DNA from 3 places in the Staphylococcus sp. AS1337 genome. Region 3 is predicted to be linked to each of the others. Evidence: riboswitches for the same ligand, from Rfam matches in the RefSeq annotation. Region 3 holds a riboswitch; each other region holds the start of a gene.
The links. Region 3 has a riboswitch for S-adenosylmethionine ahead of ACSUE0_RS09365 (methionine ABC transporter ATP-binding protein). Riboswitches for the same ligand answer to the same signal wherever they lie in the genome.
Positions count from the first base shown of each region.

Region 1: another riboswitch for S-adenosylmethionine. It lies ahead of metK (methionine adenosyltransferase); the one in region 3 lies ahead of ACSUE0_RS09365 (methionine ABC transporter ATP-binding protein).
Region 2: another riboswitch for S-adenosylmethionine. It lies ahead of ACSUE0_RS06585 (aminotransferase class I/II-fold pyridoxal phosphate-dependent enzyme); the one in region 3 lies ahead of ACSUE0_RS09365 (methionine ABC transporter ATP-binding protein).

Region 1 covers NZ_JBOIHZ010000002.1:11,304-19,494, reverse strand. Annotated here, with positions in the region: partial or broken gene ACSUE0_RS02860 (transposase) at 1-133, shown strand, start outside; gene ACSUE0_RS02855 (transaldolase) at 122-835, opposite strand; gene ACSUE0_RS02850 (hypothetical protein) at 1,115-1,420, shown strand; gene crcB (fluoride efflux transporter CrcB) at 1,649-2,014, shown strand; gene ACSUE0_RS02840 (fluoride efflux transporter FluC) at 2,011-2,364, shown strand; gene ACSUE0_RS02835 (aldo/keto reductase) at 2,587-3,423, opposite strand; gene ACSUE0_RS02830 (nuclease-related domain-containing protein) at 3,712-4,620, opposite strand; gene metK (methionine adenosyltransferase) at 4,714-5,910, opposite strand; SAM riboswitch class I at 6,020-6,132, opposite strand; gene pckA (phosphoenolpyruvate carboxykinase (ATP)) at 6,299-7,888, shown strand; gene ACSUE0_RS02815 (alpha/beta hydrolase family protein) at 7,962-8,191, opposite strand, start outside.
Region 2 covers NZ_JBOIHZ010000003.1:230,106-238,296, reverse strand. Annotated here, with positions in the region: gene ACSUE0_RS06615 (nucleoside hydrolase) at 40-984, shown strand; gene ACSUE0_RS06610 (M23 family metallopeptidase) at 1,308-1,829, shown strand; gene ACSUE0_RS06605 (DUF488 domain-containing protein) at 1,935-2,288, opposite strand; gene ACSUE0_RS06600 (6-pyruvoyl trahydropterin synthase family protein) at 2,426-2,854, shown strand; gene ACSUE0_RS06595 (PTS transporter subunit IIC) at 3,088-4,131, shown strand; gene ACSUE0_RS06590 (transglycosylase) at 4,659-5,405, shown strand; SAM riboswitch class I at 5,614-5,723, shown strand; gene ACSUE0_RS06585 (aminotransferase class I/II-fold pyridoxal phosphate-dependent enzyme) at 5,783-6,940, shown strand; gene ACSUE0_RS06580 (D-lactate dehydrogenase) at 6,968-7,966, shown strand.
Region 3 covers NZ_JBOIHZ010000005.1:19,297-27,487, forward strand. Annotated here, with positions in the region: gene ACSUE0_RS09320 (GNAT family N-acetyltransferase) at 1-126, opposite strand, end outside; gene ACSUE0_RS09325 (organic hydroperoxide resistance protein) at 617-1,042, opposite strand; gene aroD (type I 3-dehydroquinate dehydratase) at 1,195-1,914, shown strand; gene ACSUE0_RS09335 (nitroreductase family protein) at 1,981-2,520, shown strand; gene ACSUE0_RS09340 (thioredoxin family protein) at 2,882-3,202, opposite strand; gene ACSUE0_RS09345 (arsenate reductase family protein) at 3,344-3,700, shown strand; gene gcvH (glycine cleavage system protein GcvH) at 3,894-4,274, shown strand; gene ACSUE0_RS09355 (toprim domain-containing protein) at 4,506-4,898, shown strand; gene ACSUE0_RS09360 (thioredoxin family protein) at 4,895-5,194, shown strand; SAM riboswitch class I at 5,249-5,354, shown strand; gene ACSUE0_RS09365 (methionine ABC transporter ATP-binding protein) at 5,440-6,465, shown strand; gene ACSUE0_RS09370 (methionine ABC transporter permease) at 6,458-7,153, shown strand; gene ACSUE0_RS09375 (MetQ/NlpA family ABC transporter substrate-binding protein) at 7,177-7,992, shown strand.

The DNA.
Region 1 (8,191 bases), on a different contig from region 3:
CGTCAATTTCTATATAATTTTAATAGAAATTGACGTTTATTCTTTAGTCAGAGATATTTATGTCCCAGACACCTTTTTAGTTATATTTAAATTTAAAATAAAACTCATTTTACTATTACAATTAAAGAATTGATAATCCTGAACTTTGGATATCTTTTGCAAATCCTTTAACTGTATCAACTGATAGTTCATTAATGTCACGACCAAGATTGTTGTTTACTTTTTTAACAACATCTGCTGGACATGTGATAATATCAGCACCAACTTCATCAGCTTGTATAACATTAATTACTTCACGACAACTAGCCCATAATAATTTCACGCCGTCTTTACTGTGGGTAATTTCAGCAGCTTCTTTCATCATAGGGATTGGGTCAACTCCTGTATCTGCAATACGGCCAGCAAATACTGATACATAAGTTGGCACACCTTCAGTTACAGCATCTGTAATTTCTTTAACTTGATCTAAAGTATAAACAGCAGTTACGTTTAAACGTACATTTTCTGCTGATAATTTTTTAATTAGAGAAATAGTTGATTCACCTTTTGTGTTTACAACTGGAATTTTAACAAATACGTTACTACCGTATTGTTTTAAAATTTCAGCTTCTTTTGCCATAGTTTCTAAATCATCTGCAAATACTTCAAATGAGATAGAAGCATCAGGAATCTCGCGAACAGCTTCTTCAGCGAAAGCTTTATAGTCAGTCACCCCTGCTTTTGCCATTAAACTTGGGTTAGTAGTAAAACCATCAACCTGTTTATTTTTATAAGCTGCTTTCATTTCTTCAATATCTGCACCATCTGCAAATACTTCAACATTTAATTTTGCCATTACTTATTCCTCCTGACTTAATTAAATAATTCAACAAAGAATTATTTGATAACGGTTATTAACCATACAACTTAGTTATACCACCTATAAAGAATTAATTCTAATTTTTTGCTTAAAATCAGAATATTTTTACAGTAATATTAAACTTTTTTATACTAAGGGAACTAACCCTACATAAGCACATATTCAATATGTTAATATACTATATAAATATAAATTCTATTAGTTTTTTGTAAATTTATGGTATTATTGTTAAATGAATTGCATTAGGAGGTACAAATGGCACGTTCAAAACTTTACTTTTATTTATCTACTTTATTGGTTATTATTAGTTTTTATTTTAATACAAGAAATCCTCTATTAAACATGCATTTTAATTCAATGATAAAATTAATATTTGTTTGTAGTATTATAAATGCTATCATTTTAATAATTTCCATTATTTTTGCTGATAAATCAATCAAACATCTACACGAAGAGTCAGATTGGATACGAAAAGCAAGTAAGATATTACCATACGTTATTTTAGTCGTAATTATTATTCATATTCTTGCTTCTCTATCAACATTTGGCATAATATTCTAATTAAGGGGCTAGGACACCAATTGATGTCTTGGCCTCTGTTATTGTGGTTAAAGTGAATCTTTAATTTAATAAAATTATGCTTCAGTTTAAACAATCCGGACATTTCAATTACAAATACACTCTAAATTTCTAGTTATATTTGATATTATAAAAACAATAAATAAGCTTTAATAGCAATGCCATGTTGCTAAAACTTGCACTGTTTTTAAGAAAGGAAGCATGCCAACAATGCAATATTTATATATTTTTGTAGGAGGCGCTGTCGGTGCACTACTCAGATACTTGTTTTCATTTATGAATGTTAATTCAACATTTCCTACTGGTACATTTATCGCTAATATTTTAGGCGCTTTTTTAATGGGTTTTCTAGGGACGCTAACTATACAATATTATAAGAATAATCCACTTTTTAAAAAAGGTATTACTACAGGTTTGTTGGGTGCAATGACTACCTTTTCAACATTTCAATTTGAGCTTATACATTTATTTGAGCAACAAGAATATCTAACTGTTGCTATTTACGCAATCAGTAGTTATGTTTTAGGAATTTTCTTATGCTATATCGGCGTTAGATTGGGGGCACGTAGCTCATGATTAACTGTTTATTAATTATGTTAGGTGGTGGCATAGGTGCAGTCATCCGTGGTTTTATTACTAATTTTTGCAATCGCAAATTCAATGGTGTATTACCAGTTGCAACACCTTTCGTTAACATAGTTGGTAGCTTTCTCATTGGTTTCCTATTAGGCACATCGCTTAAGTTAGATTGGATTGAGCCCTTTGTAATCGTTGGTATATTAGGTGGGCTTACTACCTTTTCTACTTTATCATCTGAACTCGTCCAACTATTAATGACTAAAAAGAAAGTTATTTATTTCATTATTTATTCTGTACTCCAATACGGCGTTTCCTTTTTAGCTTGTTTATTAGGTTACATACTTTAACGGAAAACCTAATAATGTTCATTATAAAAAGCCACAAAACCATTAAATTGTTTTTGTGGCTTTTTTATGTCATATACATTGTCCATGCTTAATAATGACAATTTCATTAGGCTTGTAATATTATATCGCAAATTTAACTAAATCAAAGTTAACGAGTAAATATCATTAAATCATTAATTTAATTATTAACACTTAAATAATAATACAGTTTTATATAATACTTTAATGACCACTGTATTTTGCAGGATCTGGTCCAATTCTACGTTCTTCATTGAGGTTATCTAATTTTTCTATTTGTGCAGCTGTTAAAACAAAATCAAATACATTAATATTCTCTTCTATTCTAGAAGGAGTAACCGATTTCGGGATTACTACAACACCATGTTCAATATTCCATCTAATGATTACTTGAGCCGGTGATTTATCCACTTCATTTGCTACCTCATTTACTGTTTCATCTTCCAAAATTTGTGCATTCATTAATGGTGACCATGACTCCATATGAATATTTTGAACTTCCAGATATCTATTTAAAGATGATTGTAATAAATATGGGTGGAATTCTACTTGATTTATTACTGGTTTAATTGAAACTTGTGCTAATAATGCTTCTAAATGTTCAATATTAAAGTTACTTACACCAATATTTTTCACTTTATCATTTTTATAAAGGTCTTCCATACCCTGCCAAGTATCAATCATCAGTGCTTCATCAATTCCAGGCCAGTGCATTAGATATAAATCCAAATAGTCTAAACCTAATTTGTTTAAACTTGTTTCATATGCATCAGCGACATTTTGACGACCGTAATCATCAAGCCATAATTTAGAAGTAATGAATAAATCACTTCTTTTTAATCCTGTTGAAGCTAATCCTTCAGCAATACCTTGACCTACTTTATCTTCATTTTCATAAATCATTGCTGTGTCGATATGTGTATAACCATTTTCAATTGCATGTTTTACTGATGCTGCACATTCGTCATTATTCTCCACACGAAATGTGCCCAATCCAACAATCGGCATTTCATTCCCATTATAAAATGTAATATTTTCCAAGTTAAAATCCCCTTTTTATTTTGTTAATTATTATACTAATCAATATTCCCAAATATATAAATAAAAATGCCTATATGTTTACAATTAATTTTTATTTTTGCAATTCTTTATAGCGTATGTCATCAATCGTATATTTAATTTATGGCTAAATTAAATATGTAGGCTGTATCAGATAATATTTTTAAAGTTTTATAATCCAAAAAAAACTGTCAACAAAAGTCTAAATACTTTTGTTGACAGTTTATACTACATAGCATTATTTATTCTCAAAATATGAAATTTGTGTCTTTAGTTAAATGATTCAATTTCATCCATAACACGTTGTAAATCTTCAACGTTATATTGAATGCGACCATGGAATACAAATTTATTGAAGAATTCATCCAATTGTTCTGGACCAACTAACACTTTGGTATTTGAACTTTGCGCATAGTTTGAAATTGTTACATCACCCTCATTTTTAGGATTGAAATATAAAATTGTTGTTGGTGTGAATTTTAAATTCAATTCTGTTTGAATATCACCAGCTAGTTTCTCAATATCATTCAAATGAGTCGTATAATTAACAAAAGATAATGAGTTTTCATCTTCGTTTTGATCTAATACAAGAGTTTGTGGTTCTTGTCTATCAAGGTCCAACGTGTTAAACACTTGCTCCATTGTTGGTTGTTCTTTAAATTGTGCGGCACTCACACCATTGTATACGTGACCTTTTAATAATTGTGAGTCAATTATATATAAACCAGTACGCGTAAGCACTAAATGACTAATACGCTGTACATCATTAAATTCATTCTTAGGTAAAAATATATTGGCCATAATGTGCATATCTTCTGGGCGAATTCTTTTCTCATTTACTAATCTTTCTCGAATACCAATAAGTCTCATATCAGTTACATATTCACTTTGATTTTTAGAGAATAATTTCAATGCATCAATTTCTCTATTTTTCGAACTAACTGTAGCATTATATTCTTCTTTTTGCTTTGTTACTGTTTTTTTATTTTCTATTCTTTCTTTTTCTAATTCTTCTTCATGCTCATCGCTTAGTTTTTGTTCTCTGGTTTTGTATTGTTCTTCTACCTTTTGTTGTGCTTTCTTCTTACTTTTCAAAGCAATGATAAATAAAATGAAACAAATTACTGCTACAACAATTGCCACAATTAAACCAATCTCTAATGGTCCAAATGAATTCATAACAAAAAACGCTCCTTTATGTGTTCAGTAACTTAATTATAATAGATAAACGCATAGCATTCGAGAATAAAGTTAAAAAATTTTTTGTTCTAGTTAAGCTTTAACTGTATCTTTTAATAAATTAATTTTATCTAACTTTTCCCATGGTAATAGTACGTCTGTACGACCAAAATGACCATATGCAGCAGTTTGTTTATAAATAGGGTGTTTCAAGTCTAACATTTTAATAATTCCAGCTGGTCTTAAATCAAAATGTTGTCTAACTGCCTCAACCAATTCATTTTCTTTAACTTTTCCTGTACCAAATGTATCTATAGAAATAGAAACAGGCTCAGCTACACCAATTGCATATGCAAGTTGCACTTCACATTTGTCTGCTAATTCAGCAGCAACGATATTTTTTGCTACATAGCGTGCAGCATAAGCAGCAGAACGATCAACTTTAGTTGGGTCTTTACCACTAAAGCATCCCCCACCATGACGTGCATAACCACCATACGTATCAACAATTATTTTACGTCCAGTAAGCCCTGCATCACCTTGTGGTCCACCTATAACGAAACGACCAGTAGGATTAATATAAAATTTAGTGTTCTCATCTAAAAGTGCTTCTGGCACTGTTGGATAAATGACATATTGTTTAATATCATCTTGAATTTGTGCTAATTCGATATCTTCAGCATGTTGTGTTGACACGACAATCGTATCAATTCGATGTGGTTGATCTTGCTCATCATACTCCACAGTTACTTGTACTTTACCATCAGGACGTAAGTAATTTAATATTTCATCTTTACGTACATCTGATAAGCGTTTAGCAAGTTGGTGTGACAAGAAGATTGGTAAAGGCATGTATGTATCCGTTTCATTCGTAGCATAACCGAACATCAAACCTTGGTCTCCCGCTCCTGTAGCTTCGATTTCTTCTTCTGATGCGTCTTCACGATACTCTAAAGCTGTATCGACACCTTGAGCGATATCTGGTGACTGTTCATCAATTGCCGTTAATACTGCCATTGTCTGGCTATCATAACCGTATTTAGCACGCGTGTAGCCTATCTCTTTAATTGTTTCTCTGACCACTTTTGGAATATCAACATATGTTGTTGTTGATATTTCTCCTGAAATTAACGCCATACCAGTAGTCACTGTCGTTTCACAAGCAACACGTGCGTTTGGGTCATCTTTCAATATTTCATCCAATATAGCATCAGATACTTGATCCGCTATTTTATCTGGATGCCCTTCTGTTACCGATTCTGAAGTGAATAATCTTCTATTGTAAGTCATAATTTGCTCCTTTAGTTTTAAATTACGAAAATTCTCTCTCTGTTGAGCTCATTAAAAAAGCCTTCTACACTATCAATAAATAGAGAGAAGGCCCTTATACGTCCATTCGCTCTTATCGTTCAGACGATATTTGTCTGCAAACGGTTTGGCACCTTTCTTCGTATTAAGAAGAGGTTGCTGGGCTTCATTGGGTCCATGTCCCTCCGCCACTCAGGATAAGAGAATCCGTTAAGTCCTATAGTACAGAATCAGCGATATAATGTCAATTTTACATTTATTAATATTTATTTAAAATTCCTTTTAAATTGGTATGGACTATTGATATATATGTGTTATACTCTGTAATTGTAAAGGCTTACAATAACTAAATAGCGTTGGAGGGATTAGTATGGCTGTAGATACATACACTTATACGAACAAAATTGAAAGTATTTTAGACAAAAAATCTTCATTATTTCAATTATCTACAACACAGTTGTATAACAAGATTTTAGATAATGATGAAGGCGAACTTACCGAATTAGGTGCAATTAACGCTAGAACAGGTAAATATACAGGTCGTTCACCAAAAGATAAGTTTATTGTAAATGAGCCATCTTATAGAGATGATATTGACTGGGGTACTATTAACCAACCGATTGAAGAAGAAACATTTTTAAAATTATATGATAAGGTTCTAAACTATTTAGACAAAAAAGATGAACTATATGTATTCAATGGTTATGCCGGTAGTGATCACGACTCACAATTGAAATTAACTGTTGTAAATGAATTGGCGTGGCATAATCTATTTGCTCAAAATATGTTTATACGTCCTAATTCAAAAGAAGAAGCTCAAGAAATCAAACCAAACTTCACAATTATTTCAGCACCGCATTTTAAAGCCGATCCAGAAATTGACGGCATAAACTCAGAAACATTTATCATCATATCATTCAAACATAAAGTTATCCTCATTGGTGGGACTGAGTATGCTGGTGAAATGAAAAAAGGTATTTTCTCCGTAATGAACTATTTACTACCTAAAGATAACATTATGAGCATGCATTGTTCAGCTAACGTTGGAGACAAAGGTGACGTCGCTTTATTCTTCGGCCTTTCTGGTACTGGTAAAACGACACTATCAGCTGACCCAACACGTAAACTTATTGGCGATGATGAACATGGTTGGAATGAAAATGGTATTTTCAACATTGAAGGTGGTTGTTACGCTAAAGCAATTAACCTTTCTTATAAAAAAGAACCTCAAATTTATGACGCTATTAAATATGGTACTATTTTAGAAAATGTTGTTGTTGACGAAGATGGTGACGTTGACTTCGATGATAATCAATACACAGAAAATACTCGTGCAGCATACCCAATCAACCACATTGAAAATATTGTAACACCATCTAAAGCAGCTCATCCTAATACAATTATTTTCTTAACTGCAGATGCTTTTGGTGTTCTACCGCCTATTTCAAAACTATCCAAAGATCAAGCAATGTATCATTTCTTGAGTGGATTCACTGCTAAATTAGCTGGTACAGAACGTGGCGTAACTGAGCCAGAACCTTCATTCTCTACATGTTTCGGTTCACCTTTCTTACCTCTAAACGCTAAAGTTTATGCTGATTTATTAGGTAACTTAATCGATCAACACGATGTAGATGTTTATCTTGTAAACACTGGTTGGACTGGCGGTAAATATGGCATAGGACGTCGTATAAGCCTAAGTTACACAAGACAAATGGTAAATCAAGCAATCACAGGGCAATTAAGAGATGCTGAATATATTAAAGATGATATGTTCGGTTTAGATATTCCAGTTGAAGTTGAGGATGTACCTCAAACGCTATTGAATCCTATTAATGCTTGGAGTAAGCCAGAAGCCTATAGAGAGCAAGCTCAAGATTTAATTAACCGTTTCAATCACAACTTCGAAAAATTCGGGGTAGAAGTTGATGATCTAGCAACACGTGGCGGGTTTAAATAATATTTGTTAATTTATATGATATAAAAGAGAGGATTGGGTATTAGAAACCAATCCTCTCTTTTGATATACTCTATTATATTTTATTCTCTTCCACATCTATCATCCACTGTTTAATTTCACAAAGCGTTTGTTTTAGAGCCAATGGTCTCGGTACATGACCTTCTAACATTTGATAAAACGTACGATAAGTTGTTCCCTTTTCCTCTAATTGCTGTGCTAAATGATAGGCATGATGAATGCCTACTTGCTTATCTTTTCCACCATGAACAATAAGTATAGGCGGGCTTGACTTAGTAATCTGAG
Region 2 (8,191 bases), on a different contig from region 3:
ATATACACGTCATGTATTTTTATGATTGGAGTGAAGAATATGAGTAAAAAAATTATTATGGATTGTGATCCAGGTCATGATGACGCGATTGCGTTAATATTAGCAGGAGCTAAAAATAGTACGTTAGATATATTGGCTGTAACAACAGTGGCTGGTAATCAATCAGTTGAAAAAAATACCAAAAATGCTTTAAACGTATTGGAAGTAATGGGAAGAGGAGATATTAGTGTATCTGTCGGTGCTACAAGACCACTGATTAAGCCAGCTTCATTTGCATCACAAATACATGGTAATAGTGGATTAGACGGTCCAAAATTACCAGAAGTACCTTCGTTGAAACCAACGCAAAGTCATGCCGCTGATGTAATAATTGAAACACTAAAACATAGTGAAGAACCTGTAACGCTAGTGGCTACAGGCCCTTTAACGAATATTGCAACGGCTTTAATTAAGGATCCGCGTATTACGCAATATATAGATTCTATAACGATTATGGGTGGAGGAACCTTTGGAAATTGGACACCTACTGCAGAATTTAATATTTGGGTTGATGCTGAAGCGGCAAAACGTGTATTTGATTGTGGTGTGCCTATCAACGTGTTTGGCTTAGATGTAACGCATCAAGTATTGGCAAACGATACCATTATCAACAGGTTCAAAGCAATAGACAATCAAATTGCAAAATTTGTTGTAGAACTTTTAGAATTCTTTAAATCTACATACAAAACACACTTTAATATGGATGGTGGGCCTATACATGATGCTTGTACAATTTTGTATTTGTTGGAGCCCGATTTATTTACAATGCAACAAACACATATTGATATCGAACACCAAAGTGCGCTTACCTATGGAACGATGGCTGTTGATTTAAATAATATTACAAATAAGGAAAAAAATGCTTATTTTGCGACTGCTGTAAATGTTGAACGCGTATGGACATTAATGGAGGACATACTTAAAAGTTATAGTGATGACCAATAACTTTTAAGTATAGATATAAATAATGAAAACTTAAATGGGTATTGTATGCACACTGTTTGGTTGCGCTATAATACCATGTAAAATAATAATTGCGTAGTTTTGAGTTAATTGTGGCAGCGAAAATAAGAAATTGCATTTCCCTCCCAATTTTTATGTCAAACTAAAGTATGAGGTTCTTTTTAAGCGGATTATTAGTTTTTTGGAACTATAAAAAGTATACTTATGAACTAATAATAACTATTTAAAAGGTGATTCATTTAGTGAAAAATACGTTGAAAACAATTGTGCTATTAATCATTATAATCGTTCCATTTATTTTCTTGATGGCGAATATGGATTATATACAAAAAAGTATAAATGAAAATTTTTCAGAAATCAGTAACCAAAATAATAAAAATGAGCGATCGACATCTTATACAGATTTTTTTGATCGGAGCAGAGAAACAGAAAATTTTGGTAAATATGAGTTTAGCGGTTTTGATGGGAAACATTATGGGATAGATTATGATTTGCCTGAAGATACGCCGGTTAAAGCCGCAACAGATGGCAAGGTTACTCGCACATTTGAGAATGACTTAGGTGGCAAAGTAGTGCAAATAGCTGAAACGAACGGACGGTATCACCAATGGTATATGCATTTAAATCAATTTAAAGTTAAAGTAGGAGACAATGTACAAGCGGGAGATGTAATTGCACTTTCTGGTAATACAGGAGAACAAACGACTGGGTCTCACCTTCATTTTCAGAGAATGAATGGTGGCATTGGTAATGACTATGCAGAAGATCCTAAAGATTTTGTTGAAAAATTACCAGATGGTGAGAAAAGTCTATATGAACTAAAATGACTAGAATGTATATTGTAACATCATTATAAAAAAAACTACCGCTTACCCTAAGGTGCTGATAGGGTAAGCGGTAGTTTTACGTTCATTTATTTTAATTATAGTTGTTTACTGTAATAACGCTTGAAGCACAACAGCTTGATTATGCTTTTTATCTTTAGCGCCAAATAATAAAATGATATCTTTATAAGTCTCAGAAACTTTATTCTGCAATTCTTCAAATGCTTGTTTTTGGCTAATATTTTCGCGAAGTTCTTTCTCGTACTTTTCTTTAAAAGCAGCATATAACTTGGGATCATGGTTAAACCATTTTCTTAATTCAGAAGTTGGCGCTACTTCTTTGATCCAATGATCTAAATTTGCATCGTTCTTAGCTATACCTCTTGGCCATACGCGATCTACGAGTATCCGTAAGCCTTCTTGCTGTTTGTCTTCATAAATTCTTTGAATGTATACCGTCATGTAATAAATCTCCTCCAATGTTTACCTAATTAGTTTTATCATTACCTTTAAAAATTGAATAAGAAACATTTATGGATAAGTATGTACTTGTTATATAAAAGGGTATATTAATAAAAATGACTATAGGAGTGATCGTAATGACTAAATTTGATCATATTCAACCACCTGGCCAGTTTAAATATCGCAATGGTCAAGTTTTGATAAAGAATTATTATAAATTTACTTGTGATAATCGAATTTATTTTACAAATACAGTGCATAAAGACCTAGAAGATCAACAATATCAATTTAATATTGAGATTTTATCAGATATAGATATATATGGATTGGCATTAGATTTCAATGAAGTAGATAAATTATACCAAACAGAAATTGAACCGTATTTAGATGGTCAGTTGGTAAATGACACATTACCCGAAATGAATACAACTGCTGAAAATATTGCTATATGGATATGGGAACAATTTGAAAAAAGTTTACCTAAGGAGACCCAATTGCAAAAATTGGAATTTTTTGAAACAGCATCTCAAGGGCTGGTACTAACAACAAATTTAATGAAACACTAAAATTTGTTGATTATGAAAACGTGTTAATTATATATAGAAGTAGGTAGCCGAAAGTGAATTTAAAATTGAGATTTCGGCTACCTACTTTTTTATGCTGTAATATTTTGATCATAGTTGTGTAATTTTAGTTGTTAATTTGATATAAAAATATTTGAGGAAAATACAGGAACAATATTCTGAAAATTAAGAAAATGTGATATATTAGTATTTATTTCAGCTTAGGGGGAACTTCTATGATTAAAGTAAGTCCAAAACAATTTTTATATAATGTACTATCTGGTGTAGCAATTGCTATAGTAGCAGGGTTAATACCTAATGCTATATTAGGAGAACTATTTAAACTTTTCGCTCCTAAGTACCAGGTTTTTCAAACATTATTACAAGTAGTAGAAAGTATTCAATTTACTGTACCATTATTAGTTGGTGCACTTATAGCAATGCGATTCAATTTATCACCTTTAGCAACGGCTGTTGTGGCGAGCTCTGCTTTTGTGGGGAGTGGCGCAGCGCAATTTAAAGATGGTGCTTGGATGCTTGTAGGTGTTGGAGATCTTATTAACACAATGATCACTGCAGCAATTGCTGTATTTTTAATATTAGTCGTTGGAGAAAGATTTGGTAGTTTAACGTTAATTATTCTGCCGACCATTGTCGGTGTCATAGCTAGCTTTATTGGCGTAATTATATTGCCATATGTCCAAATGATTACAACTGGTATTGGTAATTTAGTCAATACATTTACAGAATTACAACCAGTATTGATGTCTATGCTTATTGCATTAGTATTTAGTTTTATAATTATTTCACCTATATCAACTGTAGCTACTGCATTAGCTATAGGTATTAGTGGTCTAGCGGCTGGTTCTGCTTCACTTGGAATTGTGGCATGTGAAGGTGCATTAGTTGCAGGGACGTTAAAGGTAAATAGAGCAGGCGTACCTCTGACAATCTTTTTAGGTGGTGTGAAAATGATGATACCTAATATGGTAAGGCATCCTATTATTTTACTACCAATCTTTTCAAATGCACTAATCACTGGTTTTGTTGGTGCGCTCATAGGAATTGGTGGAACAAAAGAATCAGCAGGTTTTGGAATTATTGGGCTTGTTGGGCCAATAAGTGCATTTAGATTTATGGAAGATTCAGTATTATTAAATTTAATATACGTATTTATTGCGTTTTTTGTAGTTCCATTTGTAATGGGGTATTTGATAAATACATTTTATATGAAAACGTTGAAATTATATGATAGAGAAATTTTTAAATTCTTGGCGTAAAATTATATATAATGTTTAAAATGTATAGTTGTTTTTGTAATATAATGTAATGTTTTGGATATTGGATAAAATAATAAAGTATATTAAAAAGGCCACAAAGCAGTGGTCTTTTTAAAATTTAGACAAAAAAAATTGCAAGTTTTACTCCAAAATATATATTTTTTATTCTTTTATTATTTTACAATTGTGTAACAAAAAGGTTTGTTGTAATAATTCAGATAATGTGAAACCGTTCGCTGATAAAGGGACGAAGCTTAATATATCAGTGCTATACACAATATATTTTGAAAACAATGCAAGAATTATGCATTACAAAACAAAACAATAGTATTTCAATGTTACAAAGAGTCTTTTCTTTTGTAACGTTTTGTTATGGAAGTGTAATATAAATAGGCGAAATATGTGTTATATTATTTGTGGCGAAAAAATAAAGCATAAAAATTAATCGATTTTAGCACATACGATAAATAATTTAACGAAAATATAATTTTACTTAAAAAGATTTTAATTTGGAGGATTTTTTAATTATGAAGAAAACAATTTTAGCATCATCATTAGCAGTAGCATTAGGTGTAACAGGATATGCAACAACAGCAGATCACAATCAAGCTCACGCTTCAGAAGAAAATATCGATAAAGCGCATTTAGCTGATTTAGCTCAAAACAATCCTGAAGAATTAAACCAAAAACCATTACACGCTGGCGCGTACAACTATAACTTCGTTTTAGGTGGAAATGAATATACATTCACTTCAAATGGTCAATCTTGGTCATGGAATTACACAGCTGCAGGTGCTCAAAGTGCAACTTCTAATTCAGTACAAGATGTAACTACTCAAGCAACTACAAATACTAATGAAACTTCAGCTAGCGAAGTAAGTGCTCAAAAACAATCAAGTAATAATCCAGTAGCAGCAGTTGAAGCTCCTAAAGCTTCATCTAACTCAAATGTTCAAACTGCACAAACAAGTGCTGCAACTAGAACTTATAAAGCTGCTCAAACATCAGCTGCATCAACTGGTGGATCAGTTAAAGCTCAATTCTTAGCTTCAGGTGGTACAGAAGCTATGTGGAATTCAATTGTAATGCCTGAATCAAGCGGTAACCCAAATGCTGTTAACCCAGCAGGTTACAGAGGTTTAGGTCAAACTAAAGAATCATGGGGAACTGGTTCAGTAGCTAGCCAAACTAAAGGTATGATTAACTACGGTGAAAGCCGTTACGGTTCAATGGAAGCAGCGATGGCTTTCCGTGCTTCTAATGGATGGTGGTAAGATCTAAATAACTAAATAGAAATGTTTAGTTATCTTAGGTTGAAAAACCCGGAACGTTTATGTTCCGGGTTTTATTATTTTATTTGATGCTTTTATGTGAGTGACATCTAGGTCTTATTATTCTATGAGATTTTGATGTCACTTTTTGTTTTATAAGTAGATTGACAAGCGTGAATATTCTGATAAAATTAATGGTAATTTAAAAATAAACTTATCCAGAGAAGCTGAGGGATTTGGCCTGATGAAGCTTCAGCAACAGACTTTTATATAAAAGTACTGTGCTACTTCCAGCAAGCGTTAATGCTTGAAAGATAGGTGACATGTGTAACTATATGCCACACAGGTCGGCATATAGTTTTTTTAATAGGAGGACTTTTATGGCAATTTCGGATAGATTGGCACAGATACCAGATAGTTATTTCGCAAAAACAATGGGACAGAAAGTAGAACATGGTCCTTTAGCTTTAATTAATATGGCTGTAGGTATTCCTGATGGTGAAACTCCCAAAGGAATTATTGACTGTTTTGCTGATGCGCTACGTCAGCCTGATAATCAAAAGTATGTTGCTTTCCATGGTAAAGACTCATTTAAACAAGCAATAGTAGATTTTTATCAAAGACAATTTCAAGTTGAATTAGATAAAGAAGATGAAGTGTGTATTCTATATGGTACTAAAAATGGTCTTGTAGGTTTACCTACATGTATCGTTAACCCAGGAGAAAATGTATTACTACCAGATCCAGGATATACGGATTATAAAGCAGGGGTGTTACTTGCCGATGCACAACCACAACCGCTCGTTTTAGAGCCGCCTTATTATTTGCCTCAGTGGGACAAAATAAGCAAAGAAACATTACTCAATACACGTTTAGTTTATTTGACTTATCCAAATAACCCGACAGGTTCAGTTGCTACAAAATCAGTATTTGAGGAAGCGATTGAGCGTTTTAAGGGAACAAAAACAAAGATCGTTCATGATTTTGCGTATAGTGCCTTTGGCTTTGATGCTAAAAATCCTAGTATATTGCAAGCAGATGGAGCAAAAGACCTAGCAGTAGAAGTATTTTCATTATCTAAAGGATATAATATGTCAGGTTTTAGAGTTGGATTTGCAGTAGGAAATAAAGATATTATACAAGCATTAAAAAAATATCAGTCACATACACATGCAGGTATGTTTGGTGCATTGCAGGACGCAGCAACATACGCTTTGAATAATTATGATGATTTTCTAGAAGAGCAAAATATAACATTTAAACGTCGTAGAAATGAATTTGAAGCTAAATTACAACAAGCGGACATACCTTTTGAACCAATGAAAGGTGGTATTTTCTTATGGTTGCGTACACCGACAGACTTTGATGGAGAAAGTTTTGTTGATTATTTATTACAAGAACAGTCAATTCTTGTTGCACCAGGTATACCATTTGGAGAACATGGAAAAAATTATGTGCGTATTTCTTTAGCTTTAGATGATGTATCGTTACTAGAGGCTGCGGAAAGAATACAATCGCTTAAGCACCTTTATGAATAGAATAAATCTTATTGGAGTGATTAACTTATGACAAGTATTAAAATTTTTGGAGTAAGAGAAGAAGATTTACCTTATATTAAAGCATGGTCAACAAAGCATAGTGTGACTGTCGATTTAGATGAAGCATTACTTTCGTCAGAAACTGTCGATCGTACAAAAGGCTTTGATGGTGTTTCGATATCACAGCAAATTCCTTTTGGTGAAGATGTATACCGCAAGTTACATGAATTTGGAATTAAGCAAATTGCGCAACGAAGTGCTGGTTTTGACATATATGATTTCGATTTAGCTCAAAAATATGATTTGATTATTTCTAATGTGCCATCTTATTCCCCGCATTCTATTGCTGAATATACGGTATCACAAGCACTTAATTTGGTCAGAAATTATAATGATATTCAACAGAAAACAGCTTCATATGATTTTAGATGGCAACCAGCTATCTTATCACGATCTATTAAAGATTTGAAAGTTGCTGTTATAGGAACTGGTCGTATCGGTTCAATTGTTGCTAAGATATTTGCACAAGGCTTTGAAGCTGAAGTTATTGCTTATGATATTGCTCCTAATGAACGCTATAAGCCATTTTTAACGTATGCTAATAGTATTGATGAAGCTGTGCAAGAAGCGGATATTGTTACGGTTCATATTCCTGCAAGTAAGGATAATGATTATTTATTTGATGATGCATTGTTTAATGAATTTAAACCAGGATCAGTATTTATCAATTGTGCAAGAGGCTCCATTGTAAAAACTAGTGCGCTAATACACGCACTGGATAACGGTACTTTGAAAGGAGTAGCACTTGATACATATGAAGGGGAAAAGGGATTGTTTCCAAGTGATCAACGACATTCAGAATTAAAGGATGAAGTATTAAAGCAATTAATCGAACGACAAGATGTTATTGTTTCACCTCATATTGCTTTTTATACAGATGCTGCCGTTGAAAACCTCATTGTCGATGCTTTAGATGCGACAATTGATGTTATTGAGACTGGTGACACTAAATTACGCGTAAATTAATAAGGAGCAATTATGTATATTTAAGATGTAAAATATTAAATATAAAAAAGGGGCGGGACAGAAACCTAATTTTTCAAAAAGAATTTCGTTGTCCTACCCCTGGCAAAGCAAATTAGAGTTGAAAAGCTTTTAGACCAAGCTTTTCAACTCTAATCAGCAACTGCTATCACACTGAGTGGAGATTGAGACATTATATATGTCCTAGCCACTTTGTTTTGAGAACAT
Region 3 (8,191 bases):
ATCATTTAAGCATTTCTCATTTTGTAATTTCCAGGCTAATACTTCGAGTTCTTTATTAATACCTTGTAGTAACAAGGATTTATAATTAGAAAAATCTTCAGTTGTTAAATAGCGAATTTGAGTCATTAAATGCCTCCTAACCTCTGCAAAGTATTTTTTAAAATGGATAAATAGTTCTCGTTTGCCAATTTAATTATAATATTAAAGGAAATAATTTATTTGAGCAATACTATCTTTAATTTTTTGCAAAAATATGTGAGTATTTTCAATTCATTATGAAAAAGAATTATTTTTTATAAACTTTATAATTAATATTAATAAATAATTTAAGCAAATAATATAGATATGATAATTATGGTATAATATATCAATATGCATAAATGTGAATGGAGGCATAAATTGTGGGAGCTTTAATAACTATTATAGTTTCACTGGTAGTGCTAATCCTGATTTCTTTTGCAGTGTTGATTACTTACATCTTATCTCACAATAAAGATGAAGGGGAAAATTAATTAAATATTCATTAAGTACTAAAACATCTAGATTGTACACCAGGAATAAAAAGACAAAAAAACTCCCCGAAAAGTTTCAATTAAGAACTTTTCGGGGGAATATATTAGTCAATAACTGCTACATTTAAGTCGACATCGATGTTGCCACGTGTAGCTTTTGAGTATGGACAAAATTCGTGTGCATCTTGTAAATATTTCTCAGCTTCTTCTTGAGATAATACATTTTTTACTTTTGCATCAATTGAGACACTTAATTTAGGACTTTCAGCCTCTGGGTCATCTTCTAAACGTACTGTCAAAGTAACTTCTGGCTCAGCGCCTCTCACTTTGTTTTGTTTTAAGATTAAATCAAATGCGCCATTAAAACATGAAGCATAACCTGCTGCAAACAATTGCTCTGGGTTTGTGCCTTTTTCAGCATCAGCTTGAGCCGGTGGTACAATTGCTACATCAATTGCTTTATCGTCAGTTTGAACGTGACCATTACGTCCACCTGTATTTGTTGCTTTCGTTTCATAATTTACTGCCATTTTATGACCTCCTTAAAAACTTCTAATTCATGTTTACCCAAGAAAAATTATTTAAATCATTTCACTGAGTAATTTATATGTTTTTTAATTGTATTATTTTTAGAAATTGTTATACAATAATTTCAATATTACTAATAAAAGGAAGTTTAAACATGGCCAAAGTTGATATAGCTGTTACAATTGCACCCAAACATGAACTTGCACAACATACAATTGAGGATTTAAAACAATATCAAGACTCCATAGATATTATAGAACTAAGAATTGATCAGTGGTTAAATTTTGATGAAGCATCTGTAGCAAAAATTGCTAAAGACATATATAATCTAAATTTAAATAAAAAATTGTTAGTAACATATCGAACAAAGATTCAAGGTGGAGAAGGTCAATTAGCAAATGATAAATACTTAAATGTGCTAGAGAAAATAATCCCATTAGATTATGTTGATATGATAGATATTGAATATGAAGAAGGGATGCCTATAGAAAAATATCAAACCTTGATAAAATCAGCTCATAGTGAAAATATAGAAGTTGTATTATCACAGCATAACTTTAAGAAAACACCTAAATTGGAAGTATTAAAACGTTTATATTATAAAATGCATCAGCTTGAACCAGATTATTTAAAAGTAGCAGTTATGCCTCATGATAAACAAGATGTTCTAAATCTATTAAATGCAATGTCTGAGACTGCAGACACAGTTTCACAACAAGTTGTTGGTATAGCGATGTCTAAGCTTGGATTAATTTCAAGAACTGCTCAGGGATTGTTTGGAGGCTCAGTTTCATATGGTTGCTTAGACGATCCAAAAGCACCTGGTCAAATCCATGTTGAAAAGTTAAAGCAACAAATTAAATTATATGAGTAGTTTGAAAATAGTGGTCGCCTGATTTATAATTGAAAATAATTATCACTAACGAAAGGGCGATAATCAATGGAACTACAAGATGCAATTGCACATCGTAGAAGTATTAAGGTTTTTAAAAGAGACATGACTATAGATGATAATGCTCTATATCAAGCGATACAGCAAGCGACAGATGCCCCTAATCATGGCATGAGAGAGCCTTGGAGAGTGGTTCATATTGCTAAAGATCGCTTGGGTTCTATGAGTAAACAACTCTCAGAGGTCGCATTCCCTAATTTAGATAAAAAACAAGAAAATCATTATAACACTGTTACAAATCTTGGTGGCATGCTTGCCTTAATTCTAAAAAGAGACCCAAGACAACGAGAAGATTTAGAGAATAATATGGCATTTGGGGCTTTCGCACAAAACTTAATGCTATTATTACATGAAGCGGGTATTGGCACATGTTGGAAATCACCGGCATATATATTTACCCCTGAAATAAGATCGATATTTAATGTAAAAGATGATGAACAACTTGTAGGTTTCTTGTATCTCACAGATTTACAGGATGAAATGCCACATAGAAAGCGTCATACTGATCAAGTAATAGAAAAGTTTTAAAGTTATTTTAAGAATGGGCAATCAAAATCAAAAGTGAAATTTGACTTTGATTGCTCATTCTTAATTTTTATAATTATATACTCAAATATTAAAAAGTTGCGTCATTATATTTCGATAAAGATGACTAATGCTAACAGGAGCTTTATCTGAGCTGAAATTCATATTCATGAATATATCACACTAACTTAAAACTGATTACAATAGCTTACGCTCATGCATAAGAACCACTAACTCAATAAATTGAGAAGTGGCTCTTTAAAGGAGTGGCTCTTTAAAATGCTGTCATTACAATGATTAAGGCTGGGACAATTAATTTCTCCCAGCCCATAAAATGAGATGAAATATCTCATTTATTAATCAATTATTTAAATGTTTCAGCTAAAAATGCTTCTACTTGTTCTGGTGATTTCGCATTAGCTGAGTGTAAGTGAGCTAATTTTTCTCCGTTTTTAAATACTAGTAAGCTTGGTATGCCCATCACATCGTTGTCAGCTGCAACATCTTCAAGCTCGTCACGATTGACTGTAAACCAGTCGTAATTATTATATTTTTCTTGGATAGGGTCAATCCACATATCCATTGCTTTACAGTCAGGGCACCAGCCAGCTTCGAATTTTACAATGACAGGGTTATCACTCTGTACAGTTTCTTTAAATGCATCATTTGTATTAATAGGTTTCATAATTTTCTCCTTTTTAAAAATATAATTAAGCTTATTATAACGGACATTTTGAAGTTATAAAAAAAATCAGCTTATTAATTAGAGCGTTTTGGCAATAAATTTGATATATTAATGTTAACTAGTTATAGGAGGTACAGAATAATGATAAAATTTTACCAATATCCTAATTGTACTACTTGTAAAAAAGCAGCAAAATTTTTACAAGACTACGGTGTGAGCTTTGAACCAATCGATATAGTACAACATACGCCCACTAAAAACGAGTTTAAAGAAATTTTAGAGGCGACAGATATCGATATAAATAAACTCTTTAATACGCACGGTGCTAAATATCGTGAATTAGGTCTTAAAGACAAAATGAAGGACCTTACTGATGATGAAAAGTTAGATTTATTATCAACTAATGGTATGTTGGTCAAAAGACCATTAGCTATTTCTGGAGACAAAGTTACAGTTGGTTTCAAAGAAGATCAATATAAGGAAACATGGTTATCTTAATTCCTCTTTTGGAGATAGAGCCATCTCTTTAAATAGAGCCATCTCTAAAAGTTGAAATTATAAGTTGTGTTTGTAAACGCTTCATCTATTGTTATGAAAAGATTATAATAATATTAATATGCTAAGAAATAGTTGATTGTATGGTATGCATATGGCATCATTAATATGTAAAATCATTTAGGAGGGGATTCTCGTGGCAGTACCGAGTGAATTAAAATATTCTAAAGAACATGAATGGGTAAAAGTTGAAAGTAATACAGTAACAATTGGTATCACTGAATATGCTCAAGGTGAACTTGGCGATATCGTATTCGTTGAATTACCAGAAGTTGATGACGAAATTAATGAAGGCGACACTTTTGGTAGTGTTGAATCCGTAAAAACTGTTTCAGAACTATATGCACCTGTATCAGGTAAAGTAGTTGAATCTAACGATGAGTTAGAAGATAGCCCAGAATTCGTAAATGAATCACCTTACGAAAAAGCTTGGATGGTTAAAGTTGAACTAAGTGATGAAAGTCAATTAGATGAATTATTAACTGCTGAACAATATTCAGAAATGATTGGCGAATAACATAACACTTAACTCCATGATATAACTATCTTGGAGTTTTTTCTTATCATTGAGGCTATTGGAGAGTTAGTGATTTTATAAGTCTAACGAGTTCACCTCAACTTTAAAAAATGATAAATTATTTTATTATAATAAGAAATATTTTAACTATGTAAATTATGTTTATTGTCATCACGGATTGTGAAGAACTAAGTAGAAAGATTTACTATCAACATTTAGAGGGTGGATGTCATGACGATACTGAACCAAGCAATTGTTGTCGAAGGAAAGTCAGACAAGAAGCGTGTCAAACAAGTGATTGATCAACCTATAGAAATTATCTGCACAAATGGTACAATGGGTGTGGATAAATTAGATGAAATGATCGATACTCTATATGACAAACAAGTGTATATTCTTGTAGATTCGGATGATGAAGGTGAAAGAATACGAAAATGGTTCAAACGCTATTTAAGTGAAAGTAGACATATAAGGGTAGATAAACAATATTGTGAAGTTGCCCGTTGTCCTAAACCATATCTATCTAGAGTATTAGAAAAACATGGTTTTATAGTAAAGGATGAGGAAAGGGTGGCGAAAGCAAAATTGGATTATATAGCTGAGAGGGTAAGTTTATTAACATGAATGTAACAAGTGAGCAACGCGTTGACGTCAATAAATATATAAATGAAGATAAGTATCTTATCTTTGGGTATACACCAACATGTGGAACATGTAAGGTTTCTGAACGAATGCTGGATATTGCTAACGATATCTTACAATTACCTACAATAAAAATGGACTTAAACTTTCATCCTGATTTTAGCCAATCGTATGAAATTCAATCTGTACCAGTTTTATTAGTAATGTCAAAAGGCGAAGAGCAAAAAAGGATTTATGCATTTCAATCGGTGCCTTATCTGTTAGAAAATTTAAAATAGTTATTGACGAAATATTAGTACAATGGTAGGATTAAAAATAATTAAATAATGAAACTCTTATCACGAGAGGTGGAGGGATGTGCCCTTTGAAGCCCGGCAACCGTCTTTAAAAGAAATGGTGCCAATTCACATAAAGTTTTAAAACTTTAGAAGATGAGAGAAGCTATTTTGCTTTCTCTATACTTCGGTGAACATAGGGGAAGCATTTTTTAATTGAAGGATTAGCAACACAAGGAGGAAACAGAATGATTGAGTTAAATCAAATAGTCAAAAAGTACAAAACGAAAAAACAGGACGTACTGGCGGTAGATCATGTTGATTTAAGTATTCAATCAGGCTCGATTTTTGGAGTAGTTGGTTTTTCAGGTGCGGGGAAAAGTACTTTAATTAGACTTCTAAATAACCTCGAACAACCAACTTCAGGAGACGTCATTATCGATGGAGATACAATTGGTAAGCTATCAAAATCACAGTTAAGAAAAAAACGTCAAAAAGTGAGCATGATATTTCAACATTTTAATTTACTATGGTCTCGTACTGTATTAAATAATATTACATTTCCATTGGAAATAGCAGGAGTGCCTCGCCGTGAAGCAAAACAACGGGCAAAAGAATTAGTAGAACTTGTTGGACTGAAAGGTAGAGAAAGTGCATATCCTTCAGAGCTATCAGGTGGTCAAAAACAACGTGTCGGTATTGCGCGAGCGTTAGCAAATGAACCAACTGTATTGCTTTGTGATGAAGCGACAAGTGCGTTGGATCCTCAAACAACAGATGAAATTTTAGAATTATTATTGAAAATTAAAGAAGAAAGAAATTTAACAATCGTGATTATCACACATGAAATGCATGTTATTAGACGTATATGTGATGAAGTAGCTGTTATGGAAAACGGTCGTGTGATTGAACAAGGTCAAGTTTCCACAGTCTTTGAAAATCCACAACATGCAGTTACAAAACGTTTTGTTAAAGATGATTTAAATGATGATTTTGACGAATCTATTAGTGACTTAGTATCACTTAATAAAGATGATTATGTTGTACGTTTGAATTTCACAGGGAATAATGCCACGCAACCCCTAGTGTCATACATAACAAAAACGCATAATATCGATGTGAACATATTAGAAGCTAATATTAAACATACAAAAGATGGTTCGCTTGGATTCTTAGTGATTCAATTGAGCAATGTAAATTCAGAAAAATTCGAAAAGTTCAAAAACGACTTAGAAGCGCAACATGTTTCAGTGGAGGTGTTAAGACATGGGTAATTCATTGAGTGACATCCTCCGCGAGATGTTTACAATGCCAAACGTCAGCTGGGATGAAGTTTGGTTAGCGACATATGAAACAATTTATATGACAGTTATTTCGACAATTTTTGCCTTTGTATTAGGTTTAATATTAGGTGTATTACTATTTTTATCAGCTAAAAGTAAATCACCTATAGCAAGAGTTTTCTATAGCGTTGTTTCATTTATAGTTAACTTGTTTAGAGCGATACCATTTATTATTTTAATACTTTTATTAATTCCATTTACAAGTTTAGTGTTAGGCACGATTAGTGGTCCAACGGGGGCATTACCTGCTTTAATCATAAGTGCAGCACCATTTTATGCCAGACTTGTAGAAATTGCATTTAAAGAAATTGATAAAGGTGTTATTGAAGCGGCTTGGTCAATGGGAGCTAATACTTGGACAGTAGTCAAAAAAGTACTTTTACCTGAAGCAATGCCAGCGTTAATTTCAGGTATTACTGTTACAGCGATTGCTTTAGTAGGTTCTACTGCAGTGGCCGGTGTTATTGGTGCAGGCGGTTTAGGTAACCTAGCTTATTTAACAGGTTTCACTAGAAATCAAAATGACGTTATTTTTGTTTCAACAATTTTAATCCTTATTATTGTGTTCATCATTCAATTTATTGGTGATTGGGCTACTAATAAAATTGATAAGAGATAATCTTAAAAAGGGGGACTTTTTATATGAAAAAATTATTTAGTTTAGCTTCTGTACTTGTATTAGCGCTTGTTTTAGCAGCCTGTGGGAATAGTGGAGGTAGTGAAGATAAAAAAATTACAGTAGGTGCTTCTCCAGCTCCTCATGCTGAAATTTTAGAAAAAGCCAAACCATTATTGAAAGATAAAGGCTATGATTTGAAAATTAAAACAATCAATGATTATACAACACCGAATAAATTATTAGATAAAGGTGAATTAGACGCAAACTTTTTCCAACATACACCTTACTTAAAAACTGAGAAAAAAGATAAAGGATATAAAGTAGAATCAGCAGGTAATGTTCATTTAGAACCAATGGCTGTTTATTCTAAAAAGTATAAGAGTCTAAAAGATTTACCAAAAGGTGCCACAGTTTATGTTTCTAATAATCCAGCTGAAGAAGGCCGTTTCTTAAAATTCTTCCAAGATGCAGGATTAATTAAAATAAAAGATGGCGTGAAGATTGAAGATGCTAAATTTGATGATATCGTAGAAAACAAAAAGGATATCAAATTTAATAATAAACAATCTGCAGAATACTTACCGAAAATTTATCAAAATGAAGATGCTGATGCTGTAATTATCAACTCTAATTTTGCAATCGATCAAAAATTAAGTCCTAAAGATGATTCTATTGTATTAGAGAAAGCTAAAGACAATCCTTATGCCAATTTAATTGCTGTTAAAGAAGGACATAAAGATGATAAAAAAATCAAAGCATTGATGGAAGTATTACAATCTAAAGAAATTAAAGATGAAATCAATAAAAAATATGATGGTGCGGTAGTACCAGCTAAATAACAGCGAAATATACAAATAAGCCCTTTAACTGTGATGGTTAGAGGGTTATTTTTGTGTCTGAAAAATAGAAAAAGGGAATAAAAAGGGCAGTGTGTGAAAATTATCGGATATAAGCATAAGAATACGCCCATCTTGGACGCATTAACCTAAATATACTTGTTCAAGTTTGTTCATCATCTCTGTCCATTTGTTCTGTAAC